3 regions of the Alteromonas sp. ABH4_452 genome follow, and region 2 is predicted to be linked to each of the others. Evidence: predicted binding sites of a transcription regulator. Region 2 holds the regulator's gene; each other region holds the start of a gene.
What was found. Region 2 encodes FNR, which switches genes on or off when oxygen is low (the NO sensors DNR and NnrR bind a similar motif). Its sites were predicted from a motif close to TTGATCTAGATCAA; they were not measured.

Region 1: a site for FNR is predicted at 2,378-2,391, ahead of clpB (ATP-dependent chaperone ClpB). Genes of this name have one in related genera too.
Region 3: a site for FNR is predicted at 3,272-3,285, ahead of ACYX4N_RS03875 (GbsR/MarR family transcriptional regulator). Genes of this name have one in related genera too.

The regions. Positions count from the first base shown of each region.
Region 1 is NZ_CM149973.1:1,996,061-2,001,221, forward strand. Features, by position in the region: gene ACYX4N_RS08520 (outer membrane protein assembly factor BamD) at 1-393, opposite strand, end outside; gene rluD (23S rRNA pseudouridine(1911/1915/1917) synthase RluD) at 579-1,562, shown strand; gene pgeF (peptidoglycan editing factor PgeF) at 1,579-2,334, shown strand; gene clpB (ATP-dependent chaperone ClpB) at 2,585-5,161, shown strand.
Region 2 is NZ_CM149973.1:2,583,648-2,588,808, forward strand. Features, by position in the region: gene ttcA (tRNA 2-thiocytidine(32) synthetase TtcA) at 1-908, opposite strand, end outside; gene uspE (universal stress protein UspE) at 1,138-2,061, opposite strand; gene fnr (fumarate/nitrate reduction transcriptional regulator Fnr) at 2,354-3,094, opposite strand; gene ACYX4N_RS11130 (sulfite exporter TauE/SafE family protein) at 3,140-3,799, opposite strand; gene ccoS (cbb3-type cytochrome oxidase assembly protein CcoS) at 3,786-4,016, opposite strand; gene ACYX4N_RS11140 (heavy metal translocating P-type ATPase) at 4,018-5,161, opposite strand, start outside.
Region 3 is NZ_CM149973.1:889,852-895,012, forward strand. Features, by position in the region: gene ACYX4N_RS03865 (cytochrome d ubiquinol oxidase subunit II) at 271-1,278, opposite strand; gene ACYX4N_RS03870 (cytochrome ubiquinol oxidase subunit I) at 1,290-2,663, opposite strand; gene ACYX4N_RS03875 (GbsR/MarR family transcriptional regulator) at 2,675-3,232, opposite strand; gene ACYX4N_RS03880 (ATP-binding protein) at 3,456-5,161, shown strand, end outside.

The sequences.
Region 1 (5,161 bases), 590 kb from region 2:
CTCTTGGAATAGGTTGCTGTCTGATTCCATATTAGTTAAGCCACGCATGTAATACGCGTAGTCAACATCAGAGTGATTAGGATTAAGACGGATAAATCTGTCGATAGTGGCAAGTGTTTCTTCGTTCTTACCCGACTTATAGTAGCTGTAAATAAGATCTAGCTGTACTTGGTGAGACAGTGGACCAAACGGGTAACGGGAATCTAGCGCACTTAACGTTTGAGCAGCAGCGCTAAAGTTACCAACTTCCATGCTCTGCTTTGCTCTGTCGTACAGTTGCTGTGCACCCATGTTAGCTAAAACGGCTTTCTCTTCTTTATCTGAAGAACTACATCCTGCGACAGATACCATAGCACCCAATAAAACGGGAGCCAGTAGACGAAATGATTTCATAATAATTCTATTTTCCTGCTAAACAGTTTAATACTTCGCTGTCTAAGCTCATGTGTTAAACAACAACACTTTAATTGCATTCTAACGTACTAACGACGAGAAAAACCATACAAAAACGTAAACAAGGCAGTGTACAGCGTGAATACTTGTTATAATACCCTTTTTTAGACGTAATCAATGGTGTTATGACACAGTCGCCGAACACAATACAACTAGAAGCTTCAACGGAAGCTGCGCATTTTGGTTTACGCTTAGATCAGGTTTTGGCTGATTTGTTCCCTGAATATTCTCGTTCTAAGTTAAAAACTTGGATTCAGGACGGAAATGTTGCGGTAAATGGTGAAGTGATCACCGTCCCAAGACACAAAATGCAAATGGATGAACTCATTACTGTACAAGCTGAAATGGACGTGCAGGTAACAAGTGTTGCGCAAGACATTGCGCTAGATATTGTTTATGAAGATGAGCACATCTTGGTAATAAATAAACCTGCTGATTTGGTCGTGCATCCTGGCGCGGGAAATCCAAGCGGTACAGTGCTTAATGCATTGCTAAATCACTATCCCGAAATTGACAAAGTTCCACGTGCAGGCATTGTCCACCGTCTTGACAAAGACACTACGGGCTTAATGGTAGTAGCAAAAACAATACCTGCGCAAACGCACCTTGTTGACCAGCTACAGCGCCGCGAGATGAGCCGTGAATATGAAGCTATTGCTCTGGGTACTATGGTTGCGGGTGGTATTGTAGATGAACCTATCGGTAGGCATGCCACAAAGCGCACGCATATGGCAGTTCGCGAAATGGGTAAACCAGCAGTAACGCATTATCGCGTTATTGAAAAATTCCGCGCTTATACTCATTTGCGTTTAAAGCTTGAAACTGGTCGTACGCACCAAATACGCGTGCATATGGCGCATATAAAGCATCCGCTGTTAGGCGATCAGGTGTACGGCGGGCGTCCGCGTTTACCTAAAGGTGCGTCTGAGGAATTTATTGCTGCGCTTCGCGGATTCCAGCGCCAAGCGTTACATGCCGCTCAGCTATCGCTATTCCATCCTGAGACCGAAGAGTGGATGACCTGGAAGGCACCTCTGCCACAAGACATGCAGGACTTGCTTAAAGCCGTGAAAAAGGACACCGCGGACAATCCTCAGGATATGCTTTAAGCATGGAGTAGGGCTTATGACGTGGTCAGCTGCAAATTCACCTCTTTCATCCACGCTGGATTTGGTTACGCCTGCGTGGTCATGCCCCTCTAATATTGTCGCTTATACAACGACAAGGTTGGGGGGCGGTAGTATGGGAGATTTTGCAGGCTTAAATGTTGGTGCGCACGTGGGAGATGATCTTTTACTAGTTAAAGCCAATAGAAGCCTGATTCCACACAGCGAAAAGATAACGTGGCTAGAGCAAATACACAGCAATCGCGTGGTGTCATTGCCGAGTGCAGATACCACAGCCGATGCGTCGTATTCTTCTTCAACATCACACTTTTGTGCGGTAATGACTGCTGACTGTGTGCCCATCTTGTTGTGTGATGAAAGTGGTGAACAAGTAGCTGCAGTGCATGCCGGCTGGAAAGGGCTTGAGACTAATATTATCAGAAATGCTGTTGGGCAATTTAACTGCGATGCAAATAAAATTATGTCTTGGATAGGCCCCGCAATCAGCGGCGCTTGCTATGAAGTAGATGCACAGTTGGCAAGTAAATTTAGCCACATAGATGGCGCTATTGCCAATAGTACTAATAAAGGGAAGTACTTATTAGATTTACCTCTAGTAGCACAGATGCAATTGCAGCAAGCTGGCGTTGAAAATGTTACGCAGAGTAACTTGTGTACTTACACTGACAAGCGACGCTTCTATTCGCATCGGAGAGCGACTCATCAAAACAAACGCACAACAGGGCGCTTGGTCAGTGTAATAGGTATGCTTTAGATATCTAATCCTATGGGCATTAGTCCTTAATCCCTTCATTTATTTGCGCTAAATCAAAGTTTCTACAGTATTTGTTATCTTTTTGGCTAACTTTTCAATCTCATACTTGAATCACAATTGCGCAGCCTACATAACTAGAACATAAGCAATACCATTCCTCATAGAGCATTGCCCACTCAGCGAGAGTTAAAATGTTCGTAATTGCGGTGTGTTACCGCAGGTATAGTTGTTCACTTATTAGGTTGAGATTATGAGACTAGATAGATTTACCAGTAAATTTCAGCTCGCGATATCCGATGCTCAATCACTCGCATTGGGGCGAGATCATCAATACATTGAACCTGTCCACTTAATGACCGCCATGCTGAATCAGCAAGGTGGTTCAGTACGCCCGTTGCTTGATCAAGCTAACATTAATGTTAACGCACTTCGTTCTGCTTTGAGTCAGGCTATTGAACGTTTACCTAGAATTGAAGGCATTGGTGGTGATGTTCAATTAAGCAAAGACAGTGGCATTTTACTTAACCTTTGCGACAAGATTGCTCAGCAACGAAAAGACGAATATATAACGTCGGAGATCTTCGTGTTAGCAGCCCTTGAAGATAAAGGGCGATTGGGTGAGATCCTGAAAAGTTTGAATATCACCAAAGACGCTATTGAAAGCGCGATAGATGATATGCGTGGCGGACAGAAGGTGACAGACCCTAACGCTGAAGATGTGCGCCAGGCCCTTGAAAAGTACACCACAGACTTAACTGAGCGAGCGGAACAAGGCAAGCTCGACCCGGTAATTGGACGTGATGACGAAATTCGCCGTACCGTTCAAGTTCTGCAGCGCAGAACAAAAAACAACCCCGTGCTTATTGGTGAGCCTGGTGTAGGTAAAACGGCGATTGTAGAAGGGTTAGCGCAGCGCATTATTAACGGTGAAGTGCCTGAAGGATTGAAGAACAAGCGCGTTCTTGCCCTAGATATGGGCGCGTTAGTGGCTGGGGCTAAATACCGCGGTGAGTTTGAAGAACGTTTAAAGGCCGTTCTCAACGAGCTAGCTAAAGAAGAAGGCCGCGTCATTTTATTCGTTGACGAACTGCACACCATGGTAGGTGCAGGGAAGGGCGATGGCGCAATGGACGCAGGGAATATGCTAAAACCGGCGCTGGCACGCGGTGAACTTCACTGTGTGGGGGCAACCACGCTAGACGAATATCGTCAGTACATTGAAAAAGACGCTGCGCTTGAGCGCCGTTTTCAGAAAGTATTGGTTGAAGAGCCAAGCGTAGAGGACACTATTGCTATTCTTCGAGGCTTAAAAGAGCGTTATGAACTCCATCACTCCGTAGATATTACTGACCCAGCTATTGTCGCAGCGGCAAGTTTGTCGCATCGTTATATTAGTGACCGTCAATTGCCCGATAAAGCCATCGACCTTATTGATGAAGCGGCCTCTAGCATTCGTTTGCAAATAGACTCTAAGCCAGAGGATATGGACCGTTTGGAGCGCAGGATTATCCAGCTTAAGTTGGAAGAGCAAGCGCTTGCTAAAGAAACCGACGACGCCAGCCATAAGCGCCTCGAAATGATTGAACTTGAGCGCGAGCAAGCAGAAACCAAGTATGCAGAGCTTGAAAAAGTATGGCTAGATGAAAAAGATGCCATGCAGGGTACCCAAACCATCAAAGGGGAACTTGAACAAGCAAAGCTAGATTTAGAAATTGCCCGTCGAGCATCTGATTTGAATCGTATGTCGGAACTTCAGTACGGCCGTATTCCAGAGCTTGAAGCCAAGCTCGAACAGGCGGCTGAAAATGAAACCCGTGAGACCACGCTTCTTAAAAATAAAGTAACGGATATTGAAATTGCAGATGTGCTCTCGCGATGGACAGGTATTCCTGTAGCGAGAATGCTTGAAGGCGAGCGCGAGAAGCTGTTGCGTATGGAAGATGTTCTTCATAAACGTGTAGTAGGGCAAGAAGAAGCCGTTGAAGCAGTATCAAATGCTATTCGCCGTTCACGTGCTGGCCTTGCTGATCCAAACAGGCCTATTGGCTCATTCTTGTTTCTAGGTCCAACGGGCGTAGGTAAAACTGAGTTATGTAAAGCTTTGGCTGGCTTCATGTTCGACACTGAAGATGCCATGGTGCGTATCGATATGTCTGAGTTTATGGAAAAACACTCGGTTGCTCGTTTAGTCGGTGCGCCTCCTGGCTACGTTGGCTATGAGGAAGGTGGCTACTTAACCGAAGCGGTGCGTCGCAAGCCTTACTCGGTCATTTTATTGGACGAGGTTGAAAAGGCACACCCTGATGTATTCAACATTTTACTTCAGGTGCTGGATGACGGCAGGCTGACTGATGGACAAGGACGCACGGTAGATTTTAAAAATACCGTGGTGATCATGACGTCTAATTTAGGTTCGGACATCATCCAAGACAAACACAATGAAAGTCAGTATGACGATATGAAAGCGTCGGTGATGAGCGTAGTAGGGCAGCACTTCAGACCCGAGTTCATCAACCGTGTGGATGATATTGTGGTATTCCATCCATTAGGCAAAGAGCAAATTAAGTCTATTGCTAAAATTCAGCTTGCCTCGCTTCGCGCTAGGCTCGCAGAAAAAGGATATAAGCTTACTCTGTCTGCCGCGGCTATGGATAAATTGGCGGACGCGGGTTTCGACCCAGTGTTTGGCGCACGTCCGCTTAAGCGAGCAATTCAAGTGCAGGTGGAAAACCCACTCGCCCAGCAATTACTAGCGGGAGAGTTATTACCCGAATCAACCATTCGCATTGATGCTGACGAAAGCGGACTATTTGTAGTAAGCGGTTAA
Region 2 (5,161 bases):
TCACTAAGATCTGCGCTATTTTCTGAAGCAAAAGAAGGTTCATCAAATCCTATATCACCATCTGCAACGGGGCCATCTTGAGTGACGATAGATTTAAAGTCATAAAGATTACTGTCTACAAGATGTGAAGGGGCCACGTTTTGAAGCGCACGGAACATTGATTCAATACGACCTGGGAAACGGCGGTTCCAGTCTTGAAGCATTGCTTTGATATTCTGACGCTGAAGATTTTCTTGTGAACCACACAGGTTGCAAGGAATTATTGGGAACTCAGCGGCTTGAGAATATTTTTCAATGTCTTTTTCGCTGCAGTAGGCCAGTGGACGAATGACAATATGCTCGCCGTTATCGCTAACCAGTTTTGGCGGCATAGATTTCAGCTTACCACCGTGAAACATATTCAGGAAAAACGTTTCTAGCATGTCGTCACGGTGGTGACCTAATGCAATTTTCGTCGCGCCTAGTTCTTTCGCTGTGCGGTATAAAATACCACGGCGCAGTCGAGAGCAAAGCGAACAGGTCGTTTTTCCTTCAGGAATCTTGTTTTTAACAATAGAGTAGGTGTCTTCTTCTACAATCTTGTAATCGACGCCAATGCTGTCTAAATACTCGGGCAAGATATGTTCAGGAAAACCAGGTTGCTTCTGGTCAAGATTTACCGCAATAATTTCAAAATGAATAGGCGCAATCTTCTTTAAAAACAACAAAATATCAAGCATGGTATAGCTGTCTTTACCGCCCGATAAACACACCATAACCTTGTCGTTGTTTTCAATCATACCGAAATCGCCAATGGCCTTACCCACGTTGCGACGAAGTCGTTTCTGAAGTTTGTTGAAGTTGTACTTTTGCTTACTTTGCGCGGCGTTTAACGTCGGCGCATCAGCACTGCTTGTGCCTAAACTCATAATTAACTAGCTTGGTTTGTGATAAAGGCGCCATTATACATTAAAGCGCCTTTTCGAGACTATGGCTGTGTTGTTAAATTTATCGAGAAGCGTTAAGTACTGATTTAAGCGTGTATGATTAACTCTCGGAATTAACCGCTAAATGCGCAGTTTCTTTTCAACGCCCATCGCCGATTCGCCATTAGTCGCCACCAAGTGTCTTTATATTTAAGCGCAACTAAGCAGTTAACTACACGGTTATCGGTGATTCAAATCCATCGGGCTTAATTGCTAACACATCACAATTAAGTTCATCGATAACGTGTTCGGCAGTATTGCCAATAAGCGCCGCCGAAATACCAACCCGTCCCACGGTGCCTATTACAACTAACTCGGCATCGAGTGTTTTAGCCACTTGCGGGATAACTTTTTCAGGCAAGCCTTCTTTCACCACACATTTATTTTCTGGAATACCATATTTCAGCGCGTGACTACGCATTTCTTTCATGTGATGATTTTTTACCGCATCGTGATATGTATCAGGGTCAAACTCTGGCACTTCAATGGCAATGTTAAGTGGAGTTGTAGGGTAGCTATTCACTAAATTAACGTTACCTTTCAGCAAAGAGGCATAATCGTTAGCGATTATCGTAAGCTTGTCGTTTAGTGCAGCATGCTCATCATCTTCACTGCCTACGTTTACTGCAGCTATAATTTCACCGCCTTCTGGCCAGTCGTGTTCTTTAACGAGCAGTACAGGGCGTGGGCACTTACGCATTAGATGCCAGTCTGTAGGGGTAAAGATTACTGAGGCAAGGTCGTCATGTTTTTTAGTAGCTTTTACTACTAAGTCGATTTGGTTATTAAGGGCGTAATAAATAATCGATTCATAAGCACGGTTGTTCCACTCAACTACAATATCGGTCTCTGAAAAGCCCTGTTCTTTTAGCTGGGCAGATAACCATTTGGCGTGCTCTTTTGTAACGGCATCGCGCATTGATTCACGTTCGTCGGGGCTAAGCATGGTTGTCATATCGTAAGACAAATCATATACCACCATCATAGCGGTAACCGTGGCGCCGGTTTTTGACGCAAGTTCATAGGCACGGCTTAGGGCAGGCTGGTTGTCGCGTTCCGCGTCCACCACGGCAAGAATTCGTTTACACTCAATCATAACGTCTCCTCAACTACAAAGCTTTGTATGGCTGTCGACATCGATATTGTTTCAAAACAGTTTATATAAACCATTTACATTAACTATAAACGACATTTGGAAAAACGTGGGTTGTTTTGGATCAAGGTGTAAATAATCTGTTGATATATAAAACAGGTAACATTGAATATTACGGGAGTTTTCACGCACGACGGATGGATGTCGTGTTACTCAGTGAGGGAATACAGTGAAATTTTAAAGGTTAAAACTAAAAAGCGCGCATGTAGCGCGCTCAAGATAACAGAAGAATAAATTAACCGTTACAGACTACGCTAGGGCCATTTAACGCTTCTAACTTGGTATTTAACCGATCAAAATCCAAAATAGAGATCAATTTACCGTCTACTTTGATAATGTTTTCTTTCTGAAAACGGCTTAATAGGCGACTAATGGTTTCTATCGTTAAGCCTAAGTAGTTGCCGATTTCGTTTCGGGTCATAGTTAGGTGAAATTCTCTGTGCGAGAAGCCACGCTCTTCAAAGCGCTGAGATAAGTGTGAGATGAAATACAATAAACGCTCTTCCGCCGTACGCTTGTTTAAAAGCATGATCATGTCGTGATCTTGTTTAATTTCTGCGCTCATAAAGCTCATGATCTGATGGCGTAGCTTAGGAAATTGAACCGACATTTCATCAAGGGTTTCATATGGCAGTTCACATACCATGGCGGTTTCTAGCGCTGAGGTGTAACTTTGATGCTTACTTTCGCGCAGGGCATCGAATCCAATAATATCACCAGGGAAGTGGAAGCCAGTGATTTGCTCTTCACCATCTTGATTAGTTACAAATGACTTAAAAGAACCCGTTCTTACGGCAAAAAGCGAACGAAATTTATCGCCAGTTTGAATGAGCGTATCACCTTTGTGAAGCGGCTTTTTGCGCTCAATTATATCGTCAAGAGACTCGATTTCTGTTTTGTTCAGCGCCACCGGTAAACACAAGTGACTGAAGCTACAGTTTTGACAGTGAATAGAAAATTGGCTTCCTTTGCTCATAATACATGCTCTTTTGAAGATTACCCAATAATGATACACCCATTTTTAAACGATTGCGCCATGAATAAGATAAGCCGCATAAATGGCCATTATTACGGCAATTATTTGTCTAACGTTATTGTTTTGAAAACTGCTAACAATATACTGACTGCCTGCACTTGCTGCGAGTAGCGTTGGCAAAGTACCTAAACCGAAGAAAAACATGATGGCAGCGCCCTGCAATGCATTCCCCGCCGCTAAAGACCAAGTAAGTGTTGAATACACTAATCCACAAGGCAACCAGCCCCAAATAAACCCATAAGGGATAGCACTAAAAGGGGTTTTAAAAGGTAAAAAACGCTTAGATAACGGCTGCAGCTTAGAAAATAAACCTTTGCCTGCGTTTTCTAACACCGTTAACCCTGTCCACCATTTGCCTAAATAACAGGCCAACAACAGCAACATAATACCGCTGAGTAAAGACAGGGCATAGTTGGCCAGAGGAATATAGTCTGCTGCAATTTTGCCAAGTGCGCCGGTCAGTGCGCCAGCAATGGTGTAGCTAGCTATGCGCCCCATGTTATAGGCTAGGGCGTAAGGCACTGCTGAAGCACCTTTTGGTGACACCATTCTTAGCGCTGCAACTATACCGCCGCACATGCCCACGCAGTGAACACCGCCCGCTAAGCCGATAAGAAAAGCTGAGAAGTAATTAATCCCCTCCATGCTGCCCTTGGTTTTTCTCTACTTTAGTATTCTGAAGTTGCTTGCGTTGTTCAGCGAGCTTTTTTTCTTCTGGCGGAAGGTCATCGTCAAACAGTATGCTGTAACCTTGACGGTCTAAATCTTCAAACTGATTAGTTTTAACCGCCCAGAAGAATATTACGATAGCGACGGCTACTATAATGATGGCGATTGGAATTAAAACGTAAATAATGCTCATACTATTTGCCCAGAAGTCGCGTAGAGTTTGTCACTACTATGATACTGCTTAATGACATGCCAACAACCGCCATCCACGGCGAAAGTAGGCCAGATACGGCGAAAGGTAAGATCAAAACGTTGTAACCTACCGACCAACCAATATTTTGTCTTATTTTTTGCTTCACTTGATGCGCAGTTCGGATGAGTTCTGGCACAGAAAGCAGCTGATCGCCAAGCAAAATCACGTCGGCTGCAGTTTTCGCAACATCTGTAGCATTACCTACCGCTATCGCTACATCAGCACTTGCAAGAACAGGGGCGTCATTAATACCATCGCCCATCATCATAACCTTTGAGCCAGATTGCTGCATAGCTTGAACCGCTTCATATTTCTGCTCTGGGGTAAGGCCCCCTTTAGCGGCAGATATTGGTAAAGATTTAGTAAGAGAGTCAACGTTTTGCTGTGTATCGCCGCTTAGTACAGCGAGGGTATGAGTTTTTGCCAATATATCGAGGGTTTCTTGGGTATCGTCACGCAGTGAGTCACGAACTTCAAAAGCCGCCATAACACGGCCTTTGACAGTAAGAAATACGTTAGCCGAGGGATAGCGCTCGATAAATGATTGCTGTGATTCGTGAACACTGAACGCTGCTGAGCCCATGGAGAATAGCGTGTCATTAATTTCACCGCTAATTCCGCCACCTGGCGTGACCGTGAAATTTGTCACTTTGTGTACGGTGTTGCCGCTTGACGTTTTATCACCGCTAAAGGCTTTAGCAATAGGGTGTTCAGAGCGAGATTCTAGGGCGCGGGCGATTGATAGCGCGCTTTGGCTGTCTACGCCGTCAGCATACCAGGCGTTTGATATAGTGAACTTACCTTGTGTCAGCGTACCGGTTTTGTCGAGTGCGATAGTGTCAATGCCAGTGATTTGCTCAAGAGCATCGGCACGCTTTAGCAAAATACCTTGTCTGTTTAATTTCGCCATAGCGCAGGTGAGTGCTGATGGCGTGGCTAACCCTAGGGCGCAAGGACAGGTTGCTACCAACACGGAAATGGTGATCCAAAACGCATCATCACTGCCGTTATAAGCCCAAAAGGTGTAAGTTAACGCTGAAATCAATAATACAGCGGTCACAAAGTATCTAGAGAAATTATCGGCT
Region 3 (5,161 bases), 1.7 Mb from region 2:
CTAAGTACAACTGAGCACCCTCTATTCATTGGTATACATTGTTCGAGAGAAAGGATCATATTTTGATCGAAGGTTTTCAGATTGAGTTTCCTAGCAGGTTATAGTCGTCGCCGAAAACGCTACAGGGCAGGAGAGCGTTGGAGGCAGCAAAAACTAACAACGTATAAGCGCTCATAATAGCGCTGAATAGAAAGTGAACACCACTGACTTTCAATGATGTTCACTATTGTTTTGAGCAATTAGGATCTGCTGGGATCCCATTAATGAATACTAGTAGTAAGAAAGCTTCTCTGACTTGCCGGAGAAAATTTTATATACCATGGCCGTATAAGCAAGAATGATAGGCACAACAATAACTACACCGACTAGCAAGAAGCGCAGGGAGTTAGCGTCACTGAGCGCATCCATCACCGTCATCTGCCCAGGTATAATAAACGGGTAGTAGCTAATGCCAAATGCGCAAAAGCAAAGTAAAAATACAAGCAAGGCTATAAAGAACGGAAGCCATTCACCTTTACCTTGAGCGTCAGGCAGCTTTTTAAGCAACACGCCACATAAGGCTAAAAGCGCAAAACATGCTACGGGTATTGCGAATAGCACATAGCCCCAGGGCGCTGATAGCCATAAGTCTCGCACATCATCGTGTAAGGTTAAGTTTGCGATACTTACTGCAGTAATTCCCACAGCCAGTACAACCAACCCTCGGCGTGCCCAATAATATGCTTTTTCTTGAAGCTCTCCTTCGCCTTTGAGTATTAACCAGCATGAGCCAATAAATGCATAGGCCGCTGTTACTCCAAATGCCGCAAGTAGAGCAAAGCCTTGAGCCCAAATATCAGTGCGAAGGCCCGTCACGTAAATGCCCAACATGTAACCTTGCGCGAGCGTAGTTAAAAGCGAACCGTATTTAAATACCAAATCCCATTTCCGCTTTTTCACTTGCACAACTTTAGCGCGAAAATCGAACGCCACGCCGCGCAAAATAAGCCCTAACAACATGAAAGTTGCAGGTAAGTACAGAGTTTGCAGAAACTCGCTATGGGCTTCAGGGAAAGCGATAAGCAGCAAGCCTATGGCAAGCACAAGCCAGGTTTCATTGGCATCCCAGTAAGGCCCAATAGAGGCTATCATATCGTCGCGAAAAGCCTCTTTTCTTGGCGGTATTAATACGCCAACACCTAAGTCATAGCCATCTAAAATAGCGTACAGTAATACAGATAAACCAAGTAAGCCGACGTAGATGTTTCCAAGCATTTCTGCTGATACATTTTCAAACATGTTCGCTCTCCTTATACCGTGCTTGGGTCAGGTTCAGAGGGTTGCATCTTAGCCTTCGCTACTTCGCGTTCTTCCGTCGTTATTTCCTCGATTTCCACTGCTTTTCTACACATCAACATAAGCGTTCCCATGTATGCGATTAAGAGCACCGTGTAAATGACGAGGTAAAGCGTGAACGACAGAGCAATATTGGCCGGTGGCAATTGGGTAACAGCATCAGCGGTTCTCAATACGCCACTCACTAAATAAGGCTGTCGACCTATTTCTGTAACGTACCAGCCTGCTAACGTTGCTATCCAGCCGCTAAATGCCATACCTGCAAACGTGCGTTTCAGCCACACAGGAAATTCTTTCTTGCGAATAAGGTAAAGACTACCAAGCCATGAAACAGCCAGCATTAGCATGCCCATACCTACCATGACTCTGAAGCCGAAGAAAACAGGGGCTACAGGTGGGTGCTCTCCCTCAAACTCATTAAGCCCTTTTATCTCTCCTTTGAGCTCATGGGTAAGAATTAAACTTGCACCGTAGGGAATGGGAATTTCAAAGTGGTTCTCTTTGCTTTCTTCATCTGGAATAGCAAAAAGCAATAAAGGTGCACCTTCAGTGGTTTCCCATAAACCCTCCATCGCCGCCACTTTTTGAGGTTGATGCTCAAGGGTATTTAAACCGTGCATGTCACCCGCAAAAATTTGCAAAGGAATTAGCACGGCCGCCGTGTAGGTAGCTGTTTTAAGCGCTAGTTTGGGGGCAAGTTTATCGTCACCTTTTAGCATACGGTATGCTGAAAGACCGGCAATAAGGAAGCTAGCGGTTAATCCAGACGCCAACATCATATGAGCAAAGCGATAGGGGAAAGATGGGTTAAAGATGATTTCTTTCCAATTCGTGGCATAAACCACACCATCAATTACTTCAAAACCTTGTGGCGTTTGCATCCAGCTATTAAGCGCTAATATCCAAAATGCAGACGTTGTGGTGCCAAGAGCGACAATGAGGGTGGACGCTGTATGTAGCCAGTTAGGAACACGGCGTATCCCAAATAGCATGATCCCCAAGAACGTGGCTTCTAAGAAAAAAGCGGTCAGTACCTCGTAACCTAAGAGCGGACCGGCCACGTTACCCACTTTCTCCATGAATCCAGGCCAATTAGTGCCGAACTGAAATGACATGGTGACGCCGCTAACCACGCCTAATGCAAAGCTTAGGGCAAATACACGGACCCAAAAACGATACATGCGCATCCAAACAGGGTGACCTGAGGTGTTAGAGCGCAGCTTAAAATAAAAAAGAAACCAACCCATCGCCATGGTGATGGTTGGAAATAAAATATGGAAACTAATATTTAACGCAAATTGTAAACGAGACAGCAAGAATGCATCCACAGAGAGCCCCCTTAGTTAACGCTGTTTTTCCCCGGAAGTAGCTTGTCCTTAAGCTCAAGCATACGGCCCACGCCAGAACCTAATTTCATCAAGGTGTTTAGCTTTTCAGGTCCAAGATTTTGAAGCTCTTCAGACCATGCAGTAATTGATTCGAGTAAATCATGAATTTCGTTCAGTTTATGCTGAGCGTTCGCCTCCTTTTCATTAGCAGGTGCATCGAGCAGCAGATCCCGAAGCAGGCTCATTGTTGGGTCTATTTCGCGCTTCCTGCGCTCTTCAAAAACCCGGTTTGCTAATGTCCAGATATCGCCAGCGGGAATAAAGAATTCTTTTCTCTCGCCGGGAACGTGATGTTGTTTTACTAGGCGCCATGATTGAAGCTCTTTTAAACCCATACTGGTATTGCCTCTGGAGATATTGAGCGCATCGGCAACCTCTTGTGCCGAAATGGGCTCTTCGTTTAATACAATAAGCGCAAGAATTTGCCCTACTGTACGATTAAAACCCCAGCGGCTTCCCATTTCGCCGAAGTGCATGACTGCAGATGTAATTAAAGGCGTCATTTTCATTCTTATTTTCCAGAAGTTTCAGAAATTATTGAAAGTTTATTGTGTAGGATCAAAAAAGGCAACAATAAAGTGCTTTGTAAGCTAAATTTTATTGATAATTTAATAAAAGTTAATTAGGAAAGTTTCAACGATATTGCATGCTTTGGTTGCAATAAGTTGTTATCGTGGTTGTGTAATTAAAACCCTCATGAAAGTTCGCTTTCAAAATTTCTCGGCCAAGGCAATGCAGCACGTTACAGATAAAAAGATAAAGACGCTTCAGAACTGCGAAGATGAAGCTATTCACCTAATCGAAAGTGTTCAAAGCTTTGGTTACGTTATAGCGGTAGACCCTGAAACTAAAAAAATTCAGGTGTTCAGTGAAAACATTAATGAGCTATTTAAAGTCAGTATCATTGCGGGTGAAACTCTCATCACTGAGCTCATAGATACCCCTTCCGAAGATGCTCCCACTTTTCAAAGTATTTATCAAAGCGTAAAAGGCGGAGACACGCGCCGAGCGTATCAATGGAAATTTGCCGACAACGCGCTTCATTTAGACAACTGGGAAAAAGAGGGGAGCGGTGTCGCGTTCGATTCAAACGGTTTACTTGTTATTGAATTAGAGCCTACCCCGCAGCTTAGCTATGAAGCTGCCCAACAATGGGTACCGATGGACGTAGATATTCGCACATTGCTTCCTGATGTGGATGGGTGCGAGTCTATCGGTGATGTCGCAGACGCCATTGCGGGCGTATTCAAGCGCTACATAGGGTTTGATTCGGTGATGGTTTATCAGTTCGATAAAACCTATAGCGGAGAAGTAATTGGCGAAGCAAAATTACCAGCTTCACGCTCTTTCAAAGGTTTGAAATTTCCGGCATCTGATATTCCTAGCCAAGCCCGAGCTCTGTACTTAAAAAATCGCGTACGTTGCGTATTTGACGTAGAACAAAACCCTATTGCTTTAAAGCCAACAGTGCAAGAAGCAGAGCGACCGCCACTGGATTTATCCATGTCTATGGTTCGTTCAGTGTCGCCGGTTCATATTACTTATCTTAAAAACATGGGTATACGTTCATCGTTTTCAGTGTCCCTTGTGTTTGAAGGTAAACTTTGGGGGTTACTTGCTTGTCACAATAACGAGCCTAAATATATCGACCAAAAAAAGCGTTTGGTATGCGAATCCCTCGGTCATCTCTATGCGTGGCAGCTACATACTAAAGCCTTGCATGAAAAGAAAGAGCAGTTTCAAATTCGCCAACGTAAGCTAAACACTATTATTCACCAGCTTACTGGCTTTGCTAACCCGCTTGAGGCGATAACCCAAAAAGAAAAAGGCCTTTTGGATGTTGCCAATGCATGTGGTATGGCGGTTATTACCCCTGTAGATAAGTATTTAGTAGGAAAAACGCCCTCTGAACAAACATTAACTCGCCTTCTTGACAAATTCGTCATTCCAAACTCTGAAGAGTCAATTGCTATTAGCAAGTTGGCGGAAGAAGTGTCGGAACAATGTGACCTTAATGGCATTCGCGGCATGTATATTTCCTGTGTATCCGCCAAGCTTGGTTACTACACGGTTTGGTTTAGAGAGCAAAAAGACAAAACTATACGATGGGCGGGCCGCGAGGCCGCAAACAAAGATATTGGTAAGGTACTAACGCCTCGTAATTCCTTTGATATGTACTTACAAAGTGTTGCTGATGAGTCGGTAGAGTGGAGCGAGGATGATCAGCTTATAATAGAAGGTTTTGATCACCTATTTATACCTTACGCGCTAAGCTTAAAAGCGTCGCTCGATAAGCAAATTAGTAAATTAGAAGAGTTAGATAAAGCTAAAGATCAGTTTTTGGCGAGTATTTCCCATGAACTTCGTTCGCCCCTTAATTCTATCGTAGGTTGGACGGACTTAGCACTGATGGATGTGACGAATGTCGATAGAATGTC